One region of the Methylotuvimicrobium sp. KM1 genome, then DNA from elsewhere that is predicted to be linked to it. Evidence: predicted binding sites of a transcription regulator. Region 1 holds the regulator's gene; each other region holds the start of a gene.
What was found. Region 1 encodes HrcA, which represses chaperone genes, less so after heat shock. Its sites were predicted from a motif close to TNTTAGCACTCNNNNNNNNNGAGTGCTAANA; they were not measured.
Positions count from the first base shown of each region.

Region 1 (6,797 bases):
ATTCCGTGCACTCACCAGTTCGGTCACTTTGCGGTCTTCATCAGCATGCGCCTCGGCATCCTTGACCATGCGATCGACTTCATCATCGGATAGACCGCTAGAGGCCTTGATCACGATTGATTGTTTTTTACCGGTCGCTTTGTCTTTGGCCGAGACATTCAAGATACCATTTGCGTCAATATCGAAAGTCACCTCGACTTGTGGAACGCCGCGCGGTGCGGGTGGGATATCGGCCAAATCGAAACGACCCAGTGATTTATTACCGCTCGCAACTTCCCGTTCGCCTTGTAAAACATGAACCGTTACAGCGGTTTGATTGTCGTCCGCCGTTGAAAAAACCTGTGAAGCATTGGTCGGAATCGTTGTGTTTTTCTCGATCAATTTAGTCATTACACCGCCTAAGGTTTCGATGCCGAGCGATAGAGGCGTTACATCGAGCAACAATACATCTTTAACATCGCCGCCTAATACGCCAGCCTGAATCGCTGCACCTAAGGCAACTGCTTCATCCGGATTAACATCCTTACGCGGCTCTTTGCCGAAAATCGATTTAACGAATTCTTGAACGCGAGGCATTCGAGTTTGACCGCCGACCAAAATTACATCGTCAATGTCCGACGCGGATAAGCCTGCGTCTTTTAGCGCCATTAGGCATGGGGCTTTGGTTTTATCAATCAGATCATCTACCAAGGATTCCAATTTAGACCGAGTTAATTTGACATTTAAATGTTTTGGTCCTGTCGCATCGGCCGTGACATAAGGCAGATTGATATCGGTTTGTTGCGAAGACGACAATTCGATTTTGGCTTTTTCAGCGGCTTCTTTGAGTCGTTGCAGCGCTAATGGATCGCTGTGCAAATCGATACCGTTGTCGCGTTTGAATTCGTCGGCCAGAAAATCGATAATTCTGAGGTCGAAGTCTTCACCGCCGAGGAAGGTATCGCCATTGGTCGACAAGACTTCGAACTGATGCTCTCCTTCGATCTCGGCGATTTCAATGATTGAAATATCGAATGTACCGCCGCCTAAGTCGTACACGGCAATTTTCATATCGCCTTTCGGCTTGTCCATCCCGAATGCCAGTGCCGCTGCGGTCGGTTCGTTGATAATGCGTTTGACGTCGAGACCCGCAATGCGGCCCGCGTCTTTAGTTGCCTGACGTTGAGAATCGTTAAAATAAGCCGGTACGGTAATGACCGCTTCTTTGACTTCTTCGCCTAGGTAGGCTTCGGCGTCTTTTTTCAGCTTCATCAAGACCCGAGCCGACACTTCGGGCGCGGCCATTTTTTTACCGTGACATTCAACCCAAGCGTCACCATTATCGGCCGGTACGATTTTGTAAGGCACCATTTTGATATCTTTTTGCACGACATCGTCTTTGAAACGGCGGCCGATTAAACGCTTGATAGCAAATAAGGTGTTTTCGGGATTGGTTACCGCCTGACGCTTGGCCGATTGTCCGACGAGCACCTCGTCATCTTTGGTGAATGCGATGACTGAAGGCGTGGTTCTGGCGCCTTCGCTATTTTCGATGACGCGTGCGGTGCCGTTTTCGAGCACAGCCACGCAAGAATTGGTGGTTCCTAAATCTATTCCGATTATTTTAGCCATTGATTGCTCCAGACTTGAGAGTGTATTTAAAAATTAGTTGATTACGATATGGGGGCTGTTTTAATCTGTTCAAGCCTGCTCATCGATTTTTGGTGATTCTTGCGGAGGATTGTCCTCGGCTTTGGCGACAACAACCATTGCCGGACGCAACAGCCGCCCATTCAATACATAGCCTTTCTGAAATACATTAATGACCGAGTTCGGTTCGGCATCGACAGATGGTTGCATGGCCATCGCCTGATGCAACTCAGGATCAAACGGTTGTCCTAGCGGATTAACCACTTCTATATTGAATTTAGAAAAAACGGCTTCGAATTGTTTCAATGTCAATTCGCTGCCTTCTCGAAACTTTTGCACTTCGGGGCTATCACCGATAGCGGCTTGCAAACCAAGCTCCAAACTATCGACAACAGTCAATAATTCTTTGGCAAAATTTTCCAATGCAAACTTATGGGCGTTTTCCAAATCCTTTTGGGTTCTTCTTTTCAGGTTTTCCATTTCCGCTTGTATGCGCAATACTTTATCCCAATTTTCTGTAGCCTTTTGTTCGGCTGCTTCAAGCTTTTGAGATAACTCTTCGACATTAACCTTTTGGGCCGCCTGCGGCTGACTGTTTTCGTCTATATTGTTATCAACCTGCGCATCGGCGCCTTGCTCCAAAATAGTTTCGGCTTGCTCGTCCGCTGCCTTTTCCGGCAACTCCTGCTCGTTACTCATTATTAAACTCCGGTTTAAATAAAAAACGGTCCGCATCCGCGGGAGAACTCTATTTCAAGAAATGTGGGGCTTATGTTTTGGGATTCAAGGCCGCGCCTAATAATTTTGCCGTTACATCGACAAAAGGAATCACTCTTTCATAAGCCATTCGCGTGGGGCCTATTACGCCTAAAACACCGACCACTTGTTCGTTAATCGAGTATGGTGCGGTGACCAGACTGCATTGTTCGAATGCGTGATAACCGGATTCCTCACCGATAAAAATTTGTACGCCTTCGGCATTTAAGCATTGATCGAGTAAATGAATAACACCTCGCTTTTGACTGAAAGCATCGAATAGCTCCTTGAGCCTCTCCATGTCCGATAATTCGGAAAAACCCATTAGATTCGTCTCGCCGCTTAACACATAATCTTCATCCGACTTTTCGGGATCGAGTGCCAACTTAGCCATTTGTACCGCGTCTAACATTTCCCGGTTCATTTGTTCTTGGGCGTCTTTGAGCTCTTTCAGCACGGCCTTTCTGACTGCTGCCAGGCTCAATCCGGAATAGACGGAATTTAAATAATTGGCCGCTTGCTGCAATTGTGCAGGCGTAAATTGTTTTGAGGTATGGAGGATTTTATTATGCACTTCCTGTTCATTAGTCACGAAAATGACCAATACGCGGGTGTTGGATAACGGCAAAAACTCGATATGGCGTAAACTGACCAGTTCGCGCTTGGGCAATGTCACGACACCGGCCATCCGCGTGACGTCGGATAATATTCTCGATGCCACCCCGATGACATCATTAACGTTATCTTTAGCAATTAAATTTTTGCGCAAGAGTTTAAGTTCTTCCGAGTTCAGAGGCTTTACCGTGAGCAACGAATCGATAAACAAACGATAGCCACTCACGGTCGGCACCCGGCCTGCACTAGTGTGCGGAGAACGAATCAATCCCATGTCTTCCAGATCGGCCATGACATTACGAATCGTTGCAGGACTCAATTTTAATTCGGTATCCTTAGATAAGGCACGCGAACCTACCGGTTGTCCGTCTTGGATATAACGTTCAACCAATGCTTTCAATAATTGCAGCGATCTTTCGTTCAACACCTGATTATTATTCACATTAAACCCTCTAGCTTATTAGCACTCTACCTCATCGAGTGCCAGCGGCGCAAATTAGCAGTTCACCCCCTGCTTGTCAATACTAGCAAATACAACTCCATCACAGCCCTCATCCCCCTTTAACCTTTAACCTTTAACTTTTCATCTTTCATCTTTCCCCTTATCCCTTGACTTATTGAGTATAATTCGATCAAATCCTTTCTTAAATTAACGACAATGCACAGCTCATTCAAAACCATCGGCATTATCGGTAAAGCCAGCGACCCCGGAATTGCCGAAACTTTAGCGATTCTTTACCGTTATCTTAAACAGCATGACTATACCGTCATAATAGACCGCTTGAGTGCTAAATTTATAACGGAATCCGGCGTTGAAAGCTCGGCCATCGAGACTATTGGACAGCGCTGCGACCTGATTATCGCCGCTGGTGGCGACGGTACGTTTTTATCTGCCGCGCGTGCAATCGCCCAATACGACATTCCACTAGTCGGGATCAATTTGGGACGCCTCGGGTTTTTGGTCGACATTTCGCCCTATGAACTATTGCCTAAGCTCAATAACATTTTAACAGGCCATTATAGCGAGGAAAGGCGTTACTTATTAAGGACCAAAATCATACGCGACCACCGCGTCTTTAACGAGCAGACTGCCGTTAACGAAGTCGTCGTACATCGATGGGTAACACCCAGCATGATAGAAATCGTCACGCACATTAATGGCGTCTATCTAAACTCTCAGCGTTCAGACGGCATGATCGTCTCGACTCCGACCGGTTCGACCGCTTATTCGTTGTCGGCGGGCGGCCCGATTTTGCACCCCTCTCTGAATGCCTTGGTTTTGGTACCGCTTAATCCTCATACGCTATCGAATCGCCCAATCGTCATTGACGATTCGGCCGAAATCGAAATCAGCTTCTGTCAAACTAAACAAATCAATGCCTTAGTCACCTGCGATCATCTCGAAATACCCGAAGTATTGATCAGTGATAAAATTTTGATAAAAAAAGACCCGAAACCGATTAGAATTCTCCATCCCGAAGGACACGATTTTTTTGAAATCCTCAGAAAAAAACTCAACTGGAGCGGCGGTTATCCTTAACTCATTCTCATGCTATTAAATCTTTCCATTAACGACCTAGCTGTCGTCAAAACATTAGACTTGGATATGAACGGCGGAATGTCGGTTTTGACAGGCGAAACCGGCGCCGGAAAATCGATTTTATTGACCGCACTGGGTTTAGCACTCGGCGATCGAGCCGATTCCGGCTATATTCGACCGAACAGCAAACGTGCTGAAATCAATTTAGAATTCGATTTATCCGATGCTCCTAAGGCGAAAACATGGCTTGAAGAAAACGAACTGGATGATGAGCAACACTGCCTGATTAGACGAGTTATCAACCATGACGGTCGATCAAAAGCCTATATCAACAATCGCCCGGTTACATTACAAACTTTACAAGAACTGAGCGAAAAGCTAGTTGAAATACACGGACAGCATGCACATTTGACTTTACTCCATAGCGAAGAGCAACGCCGATTGTTGGATGTGTTTGCCGGCAATCAAGCCCTATTGGAGCAAGTCAATGCCTGTTTCCAACAGTGGCAGCAAAGCAATCGGGAGTTACAAGCCCTGAAAAAAGCCAGTGTCGATAGTATCGAGCGCGAGGAATTATTACGTTACCAACTCGACGAATTACAACAACTCGACTTGAACAAATTCAATTATGCCGAAATTGTGGATGAACACAGTAAACTAGCGCATTTGGAAGAGATTCTATCGACCGGACATCGGCAACTCGATTTGCTCTATGAAAACGACGAACAATCGCTCAATCGTCTGCTGCTGCAATCGACTCATGCTTTGAATGATTTAACGCGTTTTGCGCCGGACATCGAATCTATCAACGGCATTTTAAACGAAGCACAAATTCAGATTGAAGAAGCCGCTCACCAATTGCGTCGTTATTTGGACAACCTAGAAGCCGACCCGTTAAGACTGGAAGTGCTGGAAAATCAAATCGGCATGATTCAAAGTCTCTGCCGTAAGCATCATGTTCAGCCGGAAGAATTGCCTGAGCTAGCTACCAATCTCGAACAAGAACTCAACAACCTGACACACAGCGGCGAACGAATCGATAGCTTGACCGATAAAGTTGAAAAACTGCTCGCTAAATACGGTGAAATAGCAGATCAATTGACACGACAACGCCAACAAGGCGGCCAGCAGTTGCAAACCCGAATTTCGGCGATGATCAAAGAACTCGGCATGCCTCAAGGCGAATTTATCGTGAAAATTTCGCCGCTAAATAGCTCGCTCCCGCGCACCGATGGACAAGATAAAGTGGAATTTCTAGTGAGCGCCAACCCGGGGCTTCCGGCCAAACCGCTGGCTAAAGTTGCCTCCGGCGGAGAGTTATCGCGCATTAGTTTAGCGATTCAAGTCACGACTAGTCACGACAAAACCACGCCGACGATGATCTTCGACGAAGTCGACTCCGGAATCGGCGGCAGCATTGCCGAAATTGTCGGACAAAAGCTACGCGCCTTGAGCCTCAATCGACAAGTTATGTGCGTTACACATCTGCCACAAGTCGCATCGCAAGCCCATCATCATTTGTATGTGTCTAAAAATAACCGAAGCGATATCACGACATCCAATGTCAGGCCGCTCAACACCGAAGAACGCGTCGAAGAAATCGCTCGCATGCTCGGCGGCGTTAACATTACCGAGAACACCTTGGCCCATGCCCGAGAAATGCTTTTTCAATCGATCACCGACACTTCGTCGGTTTCATAACATAGGAAAAACAAAGAATGATCCGTTTTCCAGCAGAATGGGAAAAACAATCCGCCGTACTGATTGCATGGCCCGATCAAGCCGGCGATTTCGGAGCGAATCTCAACGACGTCGAACAAAGCTATCGCTTCATCGCGGAAACGATCAGTCGTTATGAATCGTTGATCATCGTGTGCAAGAATGCGGCCCACCAGCAGCTCATTGAAACGCTATTACAAAACGGCAAATCCGCGATTCGCTTCATACACGCCGAGTACAACGACATTTGGGTTCGAGACACCGCATTTCTGACCGTCGAAAAAGACGGCAAGCCGCTGTTACTGAATTTCCGTTTCAACGGCTGGGGCGGAAAATACGAGTACGCGGCTGACAACGCTTTGAATTGGAATATGCTGAAAAACGCTCCGTTCGCAAACAACCCGCATCTCGATATCGATATGGTACTCGAAGGCGGCAGCGTCGAAAGCGACGGCAAAGGCACGATATTGACGACCAAACAATGCCTGCTCAATCCGAACCGAAATCCGGATTTGAGCAGGGAGCAAATCGAGGCGCA
Region 1 covers NZ_CP173170.1:2,683,868-2,690,664, forward strand. Annotated here, with positions in the region: gene dnaK (molecular chaperone DnaK) at 1-1,611, opposite strand, end outside; gene grpE (nucleotide exchange factor GrpE) at 1,681-2,328, opposite strand; gene hrcA (heat-inducible transcriptional repressor HrcA) at 2,399-3,442, opposite strand; gene ACINK7_RS11505 (NAD(+) kinase) at 3,659-4,540, shown strand; gene recN (DNA repair protein RecN) at 4,550-6,241, shown strand; gene ACINK7_RS11515 (agmatine/peptidylarginine deiminase) at 6,259-6,797, shown strand, end outside.

Region 2 (6,797 bases), 950 kb from region 1:
TGGGTTACCCGTTGGCCGATTATCAAATTGAACTACACCAAGCCGAGGATGAAGGTTATTTGCGGGAATGGCATATCGCGACTGTCATACCGCCTGAAAAGCATGTGGCTTATGCGGTGCAATGGTATGGCTTGGCTTTAACCTTAACGGCTTTATTTATATGGTACGCGTGCAAAACAAAACATGAATAATCAACAGAAAAAAAATCGCAACCTAATTCTGATTATTTTCGGAATGTCGATCATCCCGTTTCTTTTTGCGTGGTATTTAAAAGAACATCCTAATCTACTTAAAGGCGCAACCAATCATGGCGAATTGATTATTCCGCCGTTACTGACCGAGCGGCCCGATCTCATCGGTATCGATTCGTTCTCGGCCGAAAATATTGACGAATTAAAAGGCCGCTGGGTTTTAATCAATGTGGTGCCTGATGCGGATTGCGATCAAACCTGCCTTGATTCCGTTTATAAGTCCAAACAGCTCTTATTGATGATGGGCAAGGAATTAACCCGTATTCGCCGCACTGTGGTGTTGCTGGATCCCAATGCCGAGCAACATCTAAAGGTGTGGTGGCAGGACGACGACCGATTGTTAAAGACTCGCCCCAGTTCGGATTTGTTGAAGCAATTGGCAAAGCTCGACGGAAACGGGATCGCGAACGGTATGCTGTTGATCATGGACCCATTGGGCAATATCATGATGCGCTATCAGCCCGGATTTGACCCTTATGATGTTAAGAGCGATCTCAGGAAATTGCTGAGTGTTTCGCAAATCGGATAAATCATGTTTCGTAAATCGGATAGACCATGTTTAGAAAAATAACTTTTGTTTCCGCCTTTTTGGCTTTACTGCTTATCGTAGCCGGTTCCGTCGTCAAGTTGACCGGAGCGGATTTGGCATGCCCGGACTGGCCTGAATGTTACGGTCAATGGTTTATCGCCGATAATGCCGAGTTTAAAGCTTCGGCCGAACAGCTTTATCTGGGAAAAGCGGTCGATGTAAGTAAAGCTTGGCAAGAAATGGCGCGACGCTATGTATTCGGCTTATCGATGTTGACCGTCTTGCTGTTGGCATTGATCGCATGGCGCCAGCAATTTCACCGGTCTGTGGCGACAACTGGAGCGGTGGCGTTGCTTATCCTGGCGGCTGCGCAAGTTTGCACGGCTGTTAAAGCGGTCGAATTGAATGCGATGCCGATTATAGTTAGTGCTCAGGCATTGCTTGGATTTATCCAGTTTTGGCTATTGAGTTGGCTATTTGTACGATTAAATCCTGCCTTAAATAAGCTGGATCGAATAAGCGGTCCCATCTGGCTTGCCGGGTTCGCCGGCTTGTTGCTGTTGGTGCAAACCCTATCCGGTTTATGGGTTAACGCCAATCATGCGGGACAAGTCTGCAGCGGTTTTCCGCAGTGTAACGGGCAATGGTGGCCCATGGCCGATTACCGTACTGCATTGAATATATTCAATGGTCTGGTTACCGGTTATCAAGGGATTTTATCCTACGATGCACAGGTGGCTGCCCATTGGTTGCATAGAGTCTTTGCCCTACCGATTTTTGTTGTCTTAACTTGGCTGGTGCTGCGAGCCACCTCGGCTCATTGCGCCAAACCGGTCAGAAAAGCCGGCATGATGCTGAGTATTTTATTATTCGTGCAAATCGGCTTTAGCGTAATTGCGGCCAAATACGGACTACCGGCATGGTCGGCCATTGTGCATAATTTTGTTTCGGCATTATTGATGCTGCCATTGCTTGCGATTGCCGTCTATAGCCGCTACGGATATGCGGGCGAGGTGTTGCCCGGCGAAACGGTCGAGCGTCCTGTCGCCGAGGTTGAAGCTGCCGAAGCTGTAATCGAAGTCGGCTATGTCGAGCCGGAACCGGAATCGCTGACGCGTCGTCTCAAATCGCAGCTGCAAAAAACCCGGTCCGGTCTTAGCGGATTGATGGCAACGATTCCTATTGGTCAAAAAGCCATCGACGACGATTTACTGGAGGAAATCGAAGCCCGATTATTGATGGCCGATATCGGTATCGAAGCGACGACAGCAATCATTCGGCGATTGACCGATAGCCTCGAACGGCATCAATTAAACGACGGGGAAGCATTGGAAAATGCGCTGAAACAAGAATTATTGGCTATTCTTAAACCTTGTGATGATCCCTTACAGATTCCCAAACAAGATAAACCGTTCGTGATTTTGGTTGTCGGCGTCAACGGTGCCGGCAAAACTACGACGATCGGTAAAATGGCCAAGCGTTTTCAATCTCAAGGCCATAGCGTGATGCTGGCAGCGGGCGACACCTTCAGGGCAGCGGCAGTCGAACAGTTGCAAACCTGGGGCGAGCGTAACAACATTCATGTCGTCGCGCAGCACACTGGCGCCGACTCAGCCTCGGTGATATATGACGGTGTGCAATCGGCACAGGCCAAAGGTATCGACGTATTGATTGCCGATACCGCGGGACGTTTACACACCAAATCCAATCTGATGGACGAACTGAAAAAGGTTAAGCGCATTATCGGAAAGCTCGATGAAACCGCGCCGCACGAGGTTTTGTTGGTTTTAGACGCGGGAACTGGTCAGAACGCGTTGTCTCAGGCGAAACAATTTAACGAAACTGTGGCATTGACTGGTATCGCATTAACCAAGTTGGACGGAACCGCGAAGGGTGGGGTTATTTTTGCATTAGCCAAGCAATTCAGCGTGCCGATTCGTTTTATCGGTATCGGTGAAGGGATCGACGATTTGCAGGATTTCGATGCGGAACAGTTTGTCGACGCCTTATTTGTTAAAGATCAATAGATTTATGCTCAAATTCGATCATGTCAGTAAACGGTATCCCGATGCCGGCGATGCCTTGCAGGATGTCACATTCCATCTACAGCGCGGAGAATTCGCTTTTTTGACCGGTCATTCCGGAGCCGGTAAAAGCACTTTGTTGAAATTGATCGCGGTCATGGAACGATGTTCGCGAGGTCAAGTTTTGTTGGACGGGCAAAATCTAAACAAGGCGTCCGATCGACAAATACCCTATATACGAAGGAAGCTGGGCTTAATATTTCAGGATTATAAATTGCTGCAAGATAGAACCGTTTTCGACAATGTCGCATTGCCGTTGGTGGTAGCGGGTTACAGCCATTTTGATATCGGTCGGCGAGTTCGAGCTGCGCTCGATAAGGTCGGCTTGCTGGGTAAAGAAAAAAAACTTCCGCAGACTTTGTCCGGCGGCGAACAGCAGCGCGTCGGTATTGCCCGCGCCGTTATAAACAAACCGCCGTTGATTCTCGCCGACGAGCCGACCGGTAATTTGGATCCGGAATTGTCGTCCGAGATTATGAAATTATTTGAGGATTTTCAACAAGTCGGCGTAACGGTGTTGATTGCCACACATGATATCGCCTTGGTTGAGCGAATGGGACATCGTGTATTGCAATTGGATCATGGCCGCCTGGTCGCAAGTTAACAGATGAAAAAGCCGAATATCAACCACAGAAGACCGCAACCCCGACAGAAAAAGGAAGTCCGACGAAAAGTTGTTTCCGGTAGGCTAAGTGTTATGCTACAGACTTACCTGGATATTCATGCGCAAGCCTTGTTTTCCAGTTTAGGTCGTTTGGCGCGCGCACCTGTGACATCGCTGATGACCGTCAGCGTATTATCCATTGCAATTTCGTTAGCCGCCGGATTCTATCTGTTGGTCGCCAATATTCAACAATTAACCGGCGGACTCGAAGATAGCAATCAAATTTCGTTGTTTTTAAAAGATCACGTCACCGATGATACCGGCGTAAAGTTAGCCGATAAAATTAAAAAATTCGATCATATACAGGACGTCAAGGTTATTACGAAAACCCAAGGTCTCGCCGAATTTCGCGAATATAGCGGTTTCGGCGATGCACTAAAGGCGTTGGATAAAAACCCCTTGCCGACCGTCATTCAGGTTATGCCGGAACATAGCCTCGAAGAAGGGCCACAACTGGACGAATTGTTTAAAAAATTAACGGACTTACAAGAAGTCGATTTTGCACAATTGGATATGCAATGGATCAAACGCTTGTATTCGATCATGGAACTGGCGAATCGTGGCGTTACGTTACTCAGCTTTATATTGGCCCTAGCCGTATTATTCATTACCGGCAATACGATAAGACTGGAATTACACAATCGACGTGATGAAGTTATCATCGCTAAACTGGTGGGCGCGACCCATCGTTTTATTCAACGGCCGTTTTTGTATACCGGTTTTTGGTTAGGGTTTTGTTCCGGCATTTTGGCTTGGATTTCTGTGACGATCATGCTATTCATTCTGCAGCAGCCGATCGATCGATTGTCCGGTCTTTATGACGGCGTATTTTCGATGCGTTATTTGAGTTTCGGCGAAATGATGTCGTTAATTGCGATTTCTTCACTGCTTGGAGTAGCCGCTGCCTGGGCGGTGCTTTGCTATCAATTAAGACTGACTAAGCCCGAATAAACTGTGAGTAAGTATTCAGCTCTTTCCTCCTTACTAAAAAAGTACGCCACCCTAACCACTTTCATTATCCGAGCCCTTGACAAAGCTCATGGTTCCAGGAAGTTATTTATCGTGAAATCCCTAGTGTATTAGGGTCGACCTGAGTCTTATCGATAATGAATAACTCACAAAACAATGCGGAACTTATAAAAATTTTAGCACTCATAACGCGAGAGTGCTAAAATCGGGCAAACTTAAAAATAAGGGGAAATCATGAGTAACGCATTAGCCTTTGCTTTGCCAACTAATCTTTCCGTAGGAACATTTGATTCATATTTGAATGCGGTCGCGCAAACGCCGACTTTATCGCATGAGCAAGAGCGTAAACTAGCGCTTCGTTATCGCGATGAAGGCGATTTGGAAGCAGCGAAGGAGCTAGTTATGTCGAACCTTCGATTTGTCGTTCATGTCGCGCGTGGATACAGTGGATACGGACTGCCGCTGCCCGACATCATTCAAGAAGGTAACGTCGGCCTCATGAAAGCCGTCAAACGCTTCGATCCCGATGTCGGGGTTCGCTTAGTGACCTTTGCCGTGCATTGGATCAGAGCGGAAATACATGAATACGTCATCAAAAACTGGCGTATTGTCAAAATCGCTACAACCAAAGCTCAGCGTAAACTGTTTTTTAATTTACGCAAATCGAAAAGCAACCTAGGCTGGTTGTCGCACGACGAAGCGAAAGCTGTCGCCGACGATTTAGGCGTTGATCTCAAAACCGTTTATGAAATGGAAAAACGCATGGACGGCTCGGATATGGCTTTCGACATGCCGCATGATGAACCGTCCGACGAAACCACTTACGCCTCGCCTGTCAGTTACTTAGAGCAACATAACTCGGACCCTGCGGATCTGCTGGAAAACGAGCAATGGCAAGGTTATGAAGAAAACATGCTAAGCGAAGCAATGGCAGAACTTGACGAGCGTAGTCTCGATATTCTCAATAGCCGCTGGCTAAGCGAAGAAAAAGCGACATTGCATGATTTGGCCGCACGCTACAATGTTTCAGCCGAGCGCATCCGGCAGTTGGAAAAAAACGCCATGAACAAGCTGAAAGCCGCATTCGTGCTGGAAGCATAATACATCGAACACTTCACGCGGGGCGAGTTATTTAACACGCCCCGAGCGTTTTCCGGTTTTCATAGTCCTCCGTGAGAATCCATATTTTGGCAGGACGGGGTTTTATAACCCCGTCCGAAACGTTTCAACCGTGGCCGAAGCAAGCCGAAACGCTTAGGATTCGGTTATAAATAACTTCCCTATTTTTATAATATAGGGTAGGCGGGTTCGGTAGCTCGATTGACAGGTGTCGGCGGCAGGGAAAGCCGCCGTCAAGCCTACACGGATGTATTCACCCAGCACCTAAATTCCATAGCCCATTGGCTATGTTTAATATTATGGCTAATTTAGGTGCTGGATGAATTCCATAGTTTATTGGCTATGGATAACTACCATGGATAATTTAGGTGCTGGGTTCACGGCGTCCTGTCAAGCGAGTTGCCGAACCCGCTACAAAGCTCATAGCTACAGGAAGTTATTTGTCACGAAATCCTTAGTCCAAACCGAAACGCTGGGGACGGGTTAAATAACCCGTCCCACAGGAAGATTGCTGCCGTCAAACCCCCATGGGTTCACGGTGGTCCTCGATAGACACACCCCCATACCTTTTATTCTTCGATGGTTTTTCAAGCAAAAGGGAATAATCACCTTCTCGTAACAGGTAGTCTATCAATCCGAACCCCGCGCAATTTCCCCATAACGAAAACAATCGACGGTATGATCGTTGACCATGCCGACCGCCTGCATGAACGCATAGCAAATCGTTGAGCCGACGAATTTAAAACCGCGTCTTTTCAATTCCTTGCTGAGCCGATCCGATAAAGGCGTATTCGCCGGCAACTCGGCGTGCGTCCGCCAAGCGTTCTGGACTGGCTGGCCGTCGACAAAATCCCATAGAAACGCGTCGAAACTCCCGGCTTCTTCTTTGATGTTCAAAAAAGCGCGTGCATTGGTCACAGCGGCATTGACTTTGAGCCGGTTGCGTATGATGCCCGGATTCTTCAGCAACTCCGAGATTTTTGACTCATCATAGCGGGCCACCGATACGGGATCAAAATTGTCGAACGCCGCCCTGAAATTGTCTCGCTTTTTCAAAATCGTCGACCAACTCAAGCCCGCCTGCGCGCCTTCCAAAACCAAAAACTCGAACAACAGGCGGTCGTCATGCACCGGCACGCCCCATTCGCGGTCGTGATAGTCCTCTTCAAGCGGGCTGGACA
Region 2 covers NZ_CP173170.1:1,735,602-1,742,398, forward strand. Annotated here, with positions in the region: gene ACINK7_RS07335 (SURF1 family protein) at 1-191, shown strand, start outside; gene ACINK7_RS07340 (hypothetical protein) at 184-780, shown strand; gene ftsY (signal recognition particle-docking protein FtsY) at 807-2,807, shown strand; gene ftsE (cell division ATP-binding protein FtsE) at 2,812-3,468, shown strand; gene ftsX (permease-like cell division protein FtsX) at 3,562-4,479, shown strand; gene rpoH (RNA polymerase sigma factor RpoH) at 4,732-5,598, shown strand; gene ACINK7_RS07365 (DNA-3-methyladenine glycosylase I) at 6,247-6,797, opposite strand, start outside.
Region 2: the regulator HrcA is predicted to act here: its motif matches at 4,672-4,702, upstream of rpoH (RNA polymerase sigma factor RpoH).

Region 3 (6,797 bases), 680 kb from region 1:
GTACTTGGCGGTTTGATGCTGGATAACCAAACCTGGGATTCGATCGCCGATAAAGTTGTTGAAGGCGATTTTTATCGCAAGGATCATCGAATGATTTTTCGGGCCATCGAAAAATTGGCCGAAAAACAAGATCCTTTCGACGTCATTACTTTATCCGAGGCACTGGCTTCCGCCGGACAATTGAATGAGGTCGGCGGTCTGGCCTATTTAGGTACCTTGGCAAAGGATACCCCGAGTGCTGCGAACATTGTCGCTTATGCGACTATTGTTCGCGATAAGTCCGTTTTAAGGCAGTTGATCCATGTCGGAACCGATATATCCGATTCGGCTTTTAGTCCGGAAGGGCGCGATACCTCCGAATTGCTCGAAAATGCCGAGCGCCAAGTATTTCAAATCGCCGAACAGCGCCAACGCGGGCAGGGTGGTTTCACGTCGATCAAGTCGTTGCTGGCGCAGGCAGTCGATAAGATTGAAATGCTTTACGAGCAGGAAGGCAATATCACCGGTGCCAGCACCGGATTTAATGATTTCGACGAAATGACCTCAGGCCTACAGCCGTCCGATTTAATTATTGTTGCGGGTCGGCCGTCGATGGGTAAAACCACGATCGCGATGAACATGGCGGAGAATGTTGCGATTAAAGGCGATAAACCGGTTGCGGTGTTCAGTATGGAAATGCCTGGAGACTCCTTGGCGATGCGTATGATGTCCTCATTGGGGCGTATCGATCAACATAAAATTAGAACCGGTAAACTTGACGACGACGAATGGCCGCGTTTGACTTCGGCGATTAATTTATTGGCTGAAACCAAACTGTTCATCGACGATACACCGGCGTTGACGCCGACTGAAGTGCGCTCGAGAGCGCGTCGATTGATGCGCGAGCATGGCCAGTTGGGCTTGATTGTTTTGGATTATTTGCAATTGATGCAGTCTCCGGCAAGCGGCGATAATCGGGTTCAGCAGATCTCCGATATTTCTAGAGGCTTGAAAGCCTTGGCCAAGGAACTCAATGTACCGGTTATCGCGTTATCCCAGCTTAATCGGAACTTGGAACAGCGGCCCAATAAACGGCCGGTGATGTCCGATTTGCGTGAGTCGGGAGGTATCGAACAGGATGCCGACGTAATCGTATTTGTTTATCGGGATGAGGTTTACAATCCGGATAGTCCGGAGAAAGGCGTTGCTGAAATTATCATCGGTAAGCAACGTAACGGTCCGATAGGCACGGTCAGGTTGACTTTCCTCGGACAATACACTCGGTTTGAAAACTTTGCCGGAAATCCTTACGGCGGAGACGATTACGAATGACGCCGGCCGCTTATGTCAAATTGAACTTGGATGCGTTAAGCCATAATTTGAATGTGGTTAGACGCTACGCGCCAGACTCGAAAGTCATGGCGGTGATTAAAGCCAACGCATACGGGCATGGCTTGTTGCGTGTCGCAGAACGATTAATCGATGCGGACGGCTTTGCCGTGGCCCGCGTCGATGAAGGTATTCGCTTGCGCAAAGCCGGTATTTCGCAACGCATCGCGGTTATGGAAGGTTTTACGTGTTCTGAGGAATTGAACGATTTGATCGATTTCGGTTTAGATCCCTTAATTCACTCGTTCGGGCAGTTGGATATCATTGATCGAAAATTCGGCTCTATCGGAATCAATGCTTGGTTGAAAATCGATACCGGCATGAACCGTTTGGGGTTTTCGGCTGACGAGGTCGAAAAAGTTCATCAGCGTTTGAGATCGAGCTCGTTAATCAAGCAGCCGGTTGGTTTTATAACCCATTTGGCAAATGCCGACCTGAGATCCGACCCAATGACTTTGAAACAAATCGACTTATTTAATAAAACATTGTCGGGTTTTGCAGGGCCGCGTAGTATCGCGAATTCAGCCGGGATTTTAGGTTGGCGGGAAGCGTTGACCGACTGGGTAAGACCCGGAATTATGTTGTATGGGATTTCTCCGTTTCCCGAAACGACTGGAGGTGATTTCGATTTAAAGCCGGTCATGGCTTTGCATTCCCGGTTGATTGCCGTTAAATCCGTACGGCAAGGCGATAAGGTGGGTTACGGCGGTACTTGGGTGTGCGATAGGCCGATTACAATGGGGGTTGTCGCAATTGGCTACGGGGACGGTTATCCTCGTCATGCTCGATCCGGCACACCGGTTCTTGTTAACGGCAAGCGCGTCCCGATGATCGGTAGGGTATCGATGGATATGATCACGGTCGATTTGAGCGAACAAGACGATGCCAAGCCGGGTGATCCAGTGACGCTATGGGGAGGAGCGTTGCCCATCGAAGAGGTAGCGTCTTGGTCGGGAACCATCCCCTACACACTGGTTTGCGGCATTACTCAGCGAGTGCAGATTGTTGAAGAGTAAGTAGCTCAGCCTTAACAATTTGTAGTGACTATGGATTATGACGTTGAATATTATTAATTTTCAATTCATTATGCTCATCAAATGTTAAAGTTGGGCCAGGTTGAGCAATTTAGTACTTTGGTACAGTTAACAATTACGTAAAACAGACTAGACTCTTTTCTAAGTTGAAAACGTGGATGATTTTGACTCAAATAAGCACAGAGGGAATGGAGTGGTATTTTGAAAGCCGGATAACCTAAACGATCGGTAACTTTATGATTGATCTGCAAATAATTGATAACGACGAAGACATTCTGCGGTTTATCGACGATCCGAGCCTAAAAATACGAGTCGATCATGACGAAATAAAGGCCTTGATCGCGGTTGAAAGAGACAAGCCGCTTATCGTTGTGCTTCGCTATGAACTTCGCGAACAGCAAACCGCCGAATATATTGCGTTATTGAATGCGGCAAGTCCTGATAGCAAAATTATTTTGATCGCACCTGAATTGACCGATCGCGAAGTCATCGATTGTTTGGTATCGGGGGCTCAAGGTTATTTACAGTTTACCGATTTGGCAAGATTTTTTAATAAGGCAGTCAAGGTCATTCGGCAAGGAGAGGCTTGGGTATCCCGCCGAATTATCTCGTTGATGTGGAAAAAAATTCAACATCCGGTAAAAAAAGTGCAATTCGGGTGATTTTATCCATCTATTTTCCGCAGGTAGGGCAGTTCGGATTTTTTCTTAACTTCATGCTGTTCCATTCCATCGTCAAACCATCCAGTAATAATAATCGTCCGGTTAGCGTTTCGCCGGCGCCGGTAATTAACTTAATTGCCTCAAGTGCTTGAATGCAGCCAATAATGCCGGTAATTGGCGCAATAACGCCGTTGGTTGCGCAATTCTGCATCTCTTCCCCCGTGTCCGAGTACAAACAGTTATAACACGGACTGTCATGTAATCCCGGTGTAAAAACCGACACTTGGCCTTCAAACCGTATCGCGGCTCCGGATACCAATGGTGTTTGGTGTTTGACGCAGGCGCTGTTAATCGCGAATCGCGTCGAAAAGTTATCGCTGCAATCGAGGACGATATCGGCTTTTTCTACGGTTTTGTCGAGCGCGACTCCGGTCAAGCGTTGCTTGAAAATATTAACCTGAGTATCCGGGTTTAATTTTTTTAAGGTCTTTTGGGTTGAAATTACTTTGTCCGTCCCAATATCGTCGGTGTAGTGAGCGATTTGTCGCTGTAGGTTCGAAAGGTCGACTGTGTCGTCATCGTAAATAGTGATTTGTCCGACACCGGCTGCCGCGAGATAGATCGAAGCCGGTGAGCCAAGGCCGCCCGCACCGACGATCAAGACGTGTGCGCCAAGCAATTGTTGTTGGCCTTCGATATCGATTTGCGGCAGCATGATTTGCCGGCTGTAGCGTAATAGTTGGTCGTCTTTCATATTTTAGGATAGATATCAATTTAGGTGCGAATGATGCCAAAGAACTTGACAGACTGCAAAAGCTGATTATTATTAGCACTCATTACTAGCGAGTGCTAATAATCCACTTTATTGTTTATATCGATTAGGAGATATTGATGAAAATACGCCCTTTACACGACAGAGTAATTATCAAACGTGTTGAAGAAGAAACCAAAACCGCCGGCGGTATCGTACTGCCTGGTTCTGCCGCCGAAAAACCGAGTCAAGGTGAAGTTTTAGCGGTAGGAACCGGTAAAGCACTCGATAACGGTCAAGTTCGCGCGTTAGAAGTTAAAGTCGGTGATAAAGTGTTATTTGGTAAATATTCAGGTAGCGAAGTCAAAATCGACGGTGAAGAAGTCGTTGTGATGCGCGAAGAAGACATTATGGCTGTTCTGAGCTAACGGTCTCTTTTTAACTGATTAAGTATTTAACATTAACCACAGAATCTAGGAATAAACATGGCAGCAAAAGAAGTTAAATTCGGTAGTGACGCACGTACCCTGATGGTTGCAGGTGTCAATATTTTAGCGAATGCGGTAAAAGTCACTTTGGGTCCTAAAGGCCGTAATGCGGTTTTAGATAAAAGCTTCGGCGCACCGACCATCACCAAAGACGGCGTCTCGGTTGCGAAGGAAATCGAATTGAAGGATAAATTCGAAAACATGGGTGCGCAAATGGTTAAAGAAGTCGCGTCTCATACATCCGATGTTGCCGGTGACGGTACCACGACTGCGACCGTTCTGGCTCAATCCATCGTTAACGAAGGCTTGAAAGCAGTTGCAGCCGGTATGAACCCAATGGACTTGAAGCGGGGCATCGACTTAGCCGTGACTACGGCGGTTAAATCCATCGAAGCGGCAGCAACGCCTTGCACAGACAGCAAAGCGATTGCGCAAGTCGGCACGATCTCGGCCAACTCCGATGAGTCGGTCGGTCAAATCATCGCCGAAGCGATGGAAAAAGTCGGTAAAGAAGGTGTCATCACCGTCGAAGAAGGTTCAGGTCTGGACAACCAACTCGATGTTGTCGAAGGGATGCAGTTCGATCGCGGTTATCTGTCTCCATACTTCATCAACAATCAAGACAGCATGAGCGCCGAATTAGAAAATCCGTTCATCCTGCTGTACGACAAAAAAATCTCCAACATCCGTGATTTGTTGCCGGTACTGGAAGGTGTTGCCAAATCAGGTCGTCCGTTGTTGATCGTTGCCGAAGACGTCGAAGGCGAAGCGCTGGCGACTCTGGTTGTCAACAATCTGCGCGGTATCGTTAAAGTCGCTGCGGTTAAAGCGCCTGGCTTCGGCGATCGTCGTAAAGCGATGCTTGAAGACATCGCGATTTTGACTGGCGGCACCGTGATTTCGGAAGAAGTCGGTCTGTCTTTGGAAAAAGCTGAATTGGATCTTTTGGGCACAGCGAAAAAAGTTCAAGTCACTAAAGACAATACTACGGTTATCGACGGTGCGGGCACAGATGAAAGCATCAAGGCACGGGTAGCACAAATCCGCAAGCAAGCCGATGATGCATCTTCCGACTATGATAAAGAAAAATTGCAAGAGCGTTTGGCTAAATTGGCCGGCGGTGTTGCAGTGATCAAAGTCGGCGCGGCGACTGAAGTCGAAATGAAAGAGAAAAAAGCGCGCGTCGAAGATGCGCTGCATTCTACTCGTGCTGCGGTTGAAGAAGGTGTGGTTGCCGGTGGCGGTACTGCACTGGTCCGCGCTTTGAAATCGCTGGAAGGTTTGAAAGGTTTGAATCATGATCAAGACGTCGGTGTCAATATTCTGCGTCGTGCAATGGAAGAACCTCTGCGCCAAATTGTCAAAAACGCGGGGGAAGAGTCTTCAGTCGTCTTGAATGAAGTTGCAAAAGGTACAGGTAACTATGGTTACAATGCAGCAACCGGCGAATACGGCGACATGATCGAGATGGGTATTTTGGACCCGGCGAAAGTGACTCGTTTCGCGCTACAAAATGCAGCATCTGTTGCGAGTCTGATGATCACCACTGAAGTGATGATCGCCGACGCACCAAGCGACGATAAAGGCGCTGGCATGCCGGATATGGGTGGCATGGGCGGAATGGGTGGTATGGGCGGAATGGGCGGCATGATGTAATCGCCGTTCGAGCTCATCGCTTGACGCAAAGCCCCGGCCGTTTTATCTCGGCCGGGGCTTTTTTGTTTGTTGAAAAAAAGGGGCATGATGAAAATTGAACCAATAGCTTGCGAGCTTCACGACTACATAGAAATCGCCTGTATGTACGGTTACTTGGTCAAATTGACACTGACGGAACATCGAAGTCTCGAAGGCAAAGCGATCGACGTTGTGACTGAACAGAATAAGCGCGAATTTTTGGTTATTGATAATGGGGAAAGGCAAAAAGTCGAACTATCCAAAATCGTTGAAATGGAAACGCGGACCCCGGGGGCGAAGTTTCAAAGCATTCGTTTCAAATAAAAATTTCTTAAGGGGCGGAAGGCCCCGGTTGATTTAAATCGGGGCCAGGTCATGGGCTTAACGCTGCTTTAACATTTGTTAAGGCGGAGTTAAATGGTTATCGATCAGAGATAGCTTCGGATGCTGGACTCGTCTTGAGCAACAAGGTTTTTGTCGATCGATTTGCCGACTAGTTTCTTGATTTGGTCGTTAAGGGTTTGACGTAGCGTACCGAGGAAGGCTGGAGGGGCTATTAATACGAGATCGTTGAATTCGTTATTAACTCGGCCCTGTTCCAATTTATCGCCTATTTGTTGGGCAAAGCGGATGGCCTCTTGTTGCTTGACATCGGTAACCGGTTCAAATGAATGTGCTCCGTTACCACGTCCACCTTGTTGATCGGAAACGACATCCTGCGTTTTGAGCTTTCCCTCGGCATGGACTAAGTCTTCAAGTTCCCGTAACGGTTCTTTTCTGCCCTCATAGAAAAAAAAACGTGCTCTGCTGCTATCTGCTA
Region 3 covers NZ_CP173170.1:2,002,149-2,008,945, forward strand. Annotated here, with positions in the region: gene dnaB (replicative DNA helicase) at 1-1,311, shown strand, start outside; gene alr (alanine racemase) at 1,308-2,384, shown strand; gene ACINK7_RS08470 (DNA-binding response regulator) at 2,639-3,064, shown strand; gene ACINK7_RS08475 (HesA/MoeB/ThiF family protein) at 3,075-3,818, opposite strand; gene groES (co-chaperone GroES) at 3,956-4,243, shown strand; gene groL (chaperonin GroEL) at 4,301-5,959, shown strand; gene ACINK7_RS08490 (Rho-binding antiterminator) at 6,044-6,301, shown strand; gene ACINK7_RS08495 (host attachment protein) at 6,406-6,797, opposite strand, start outside.
Region 3: the regulator HrcA is predicted to act here: its motif matches at 3,889-3,919, upstream of groES (co-chaperone GroES).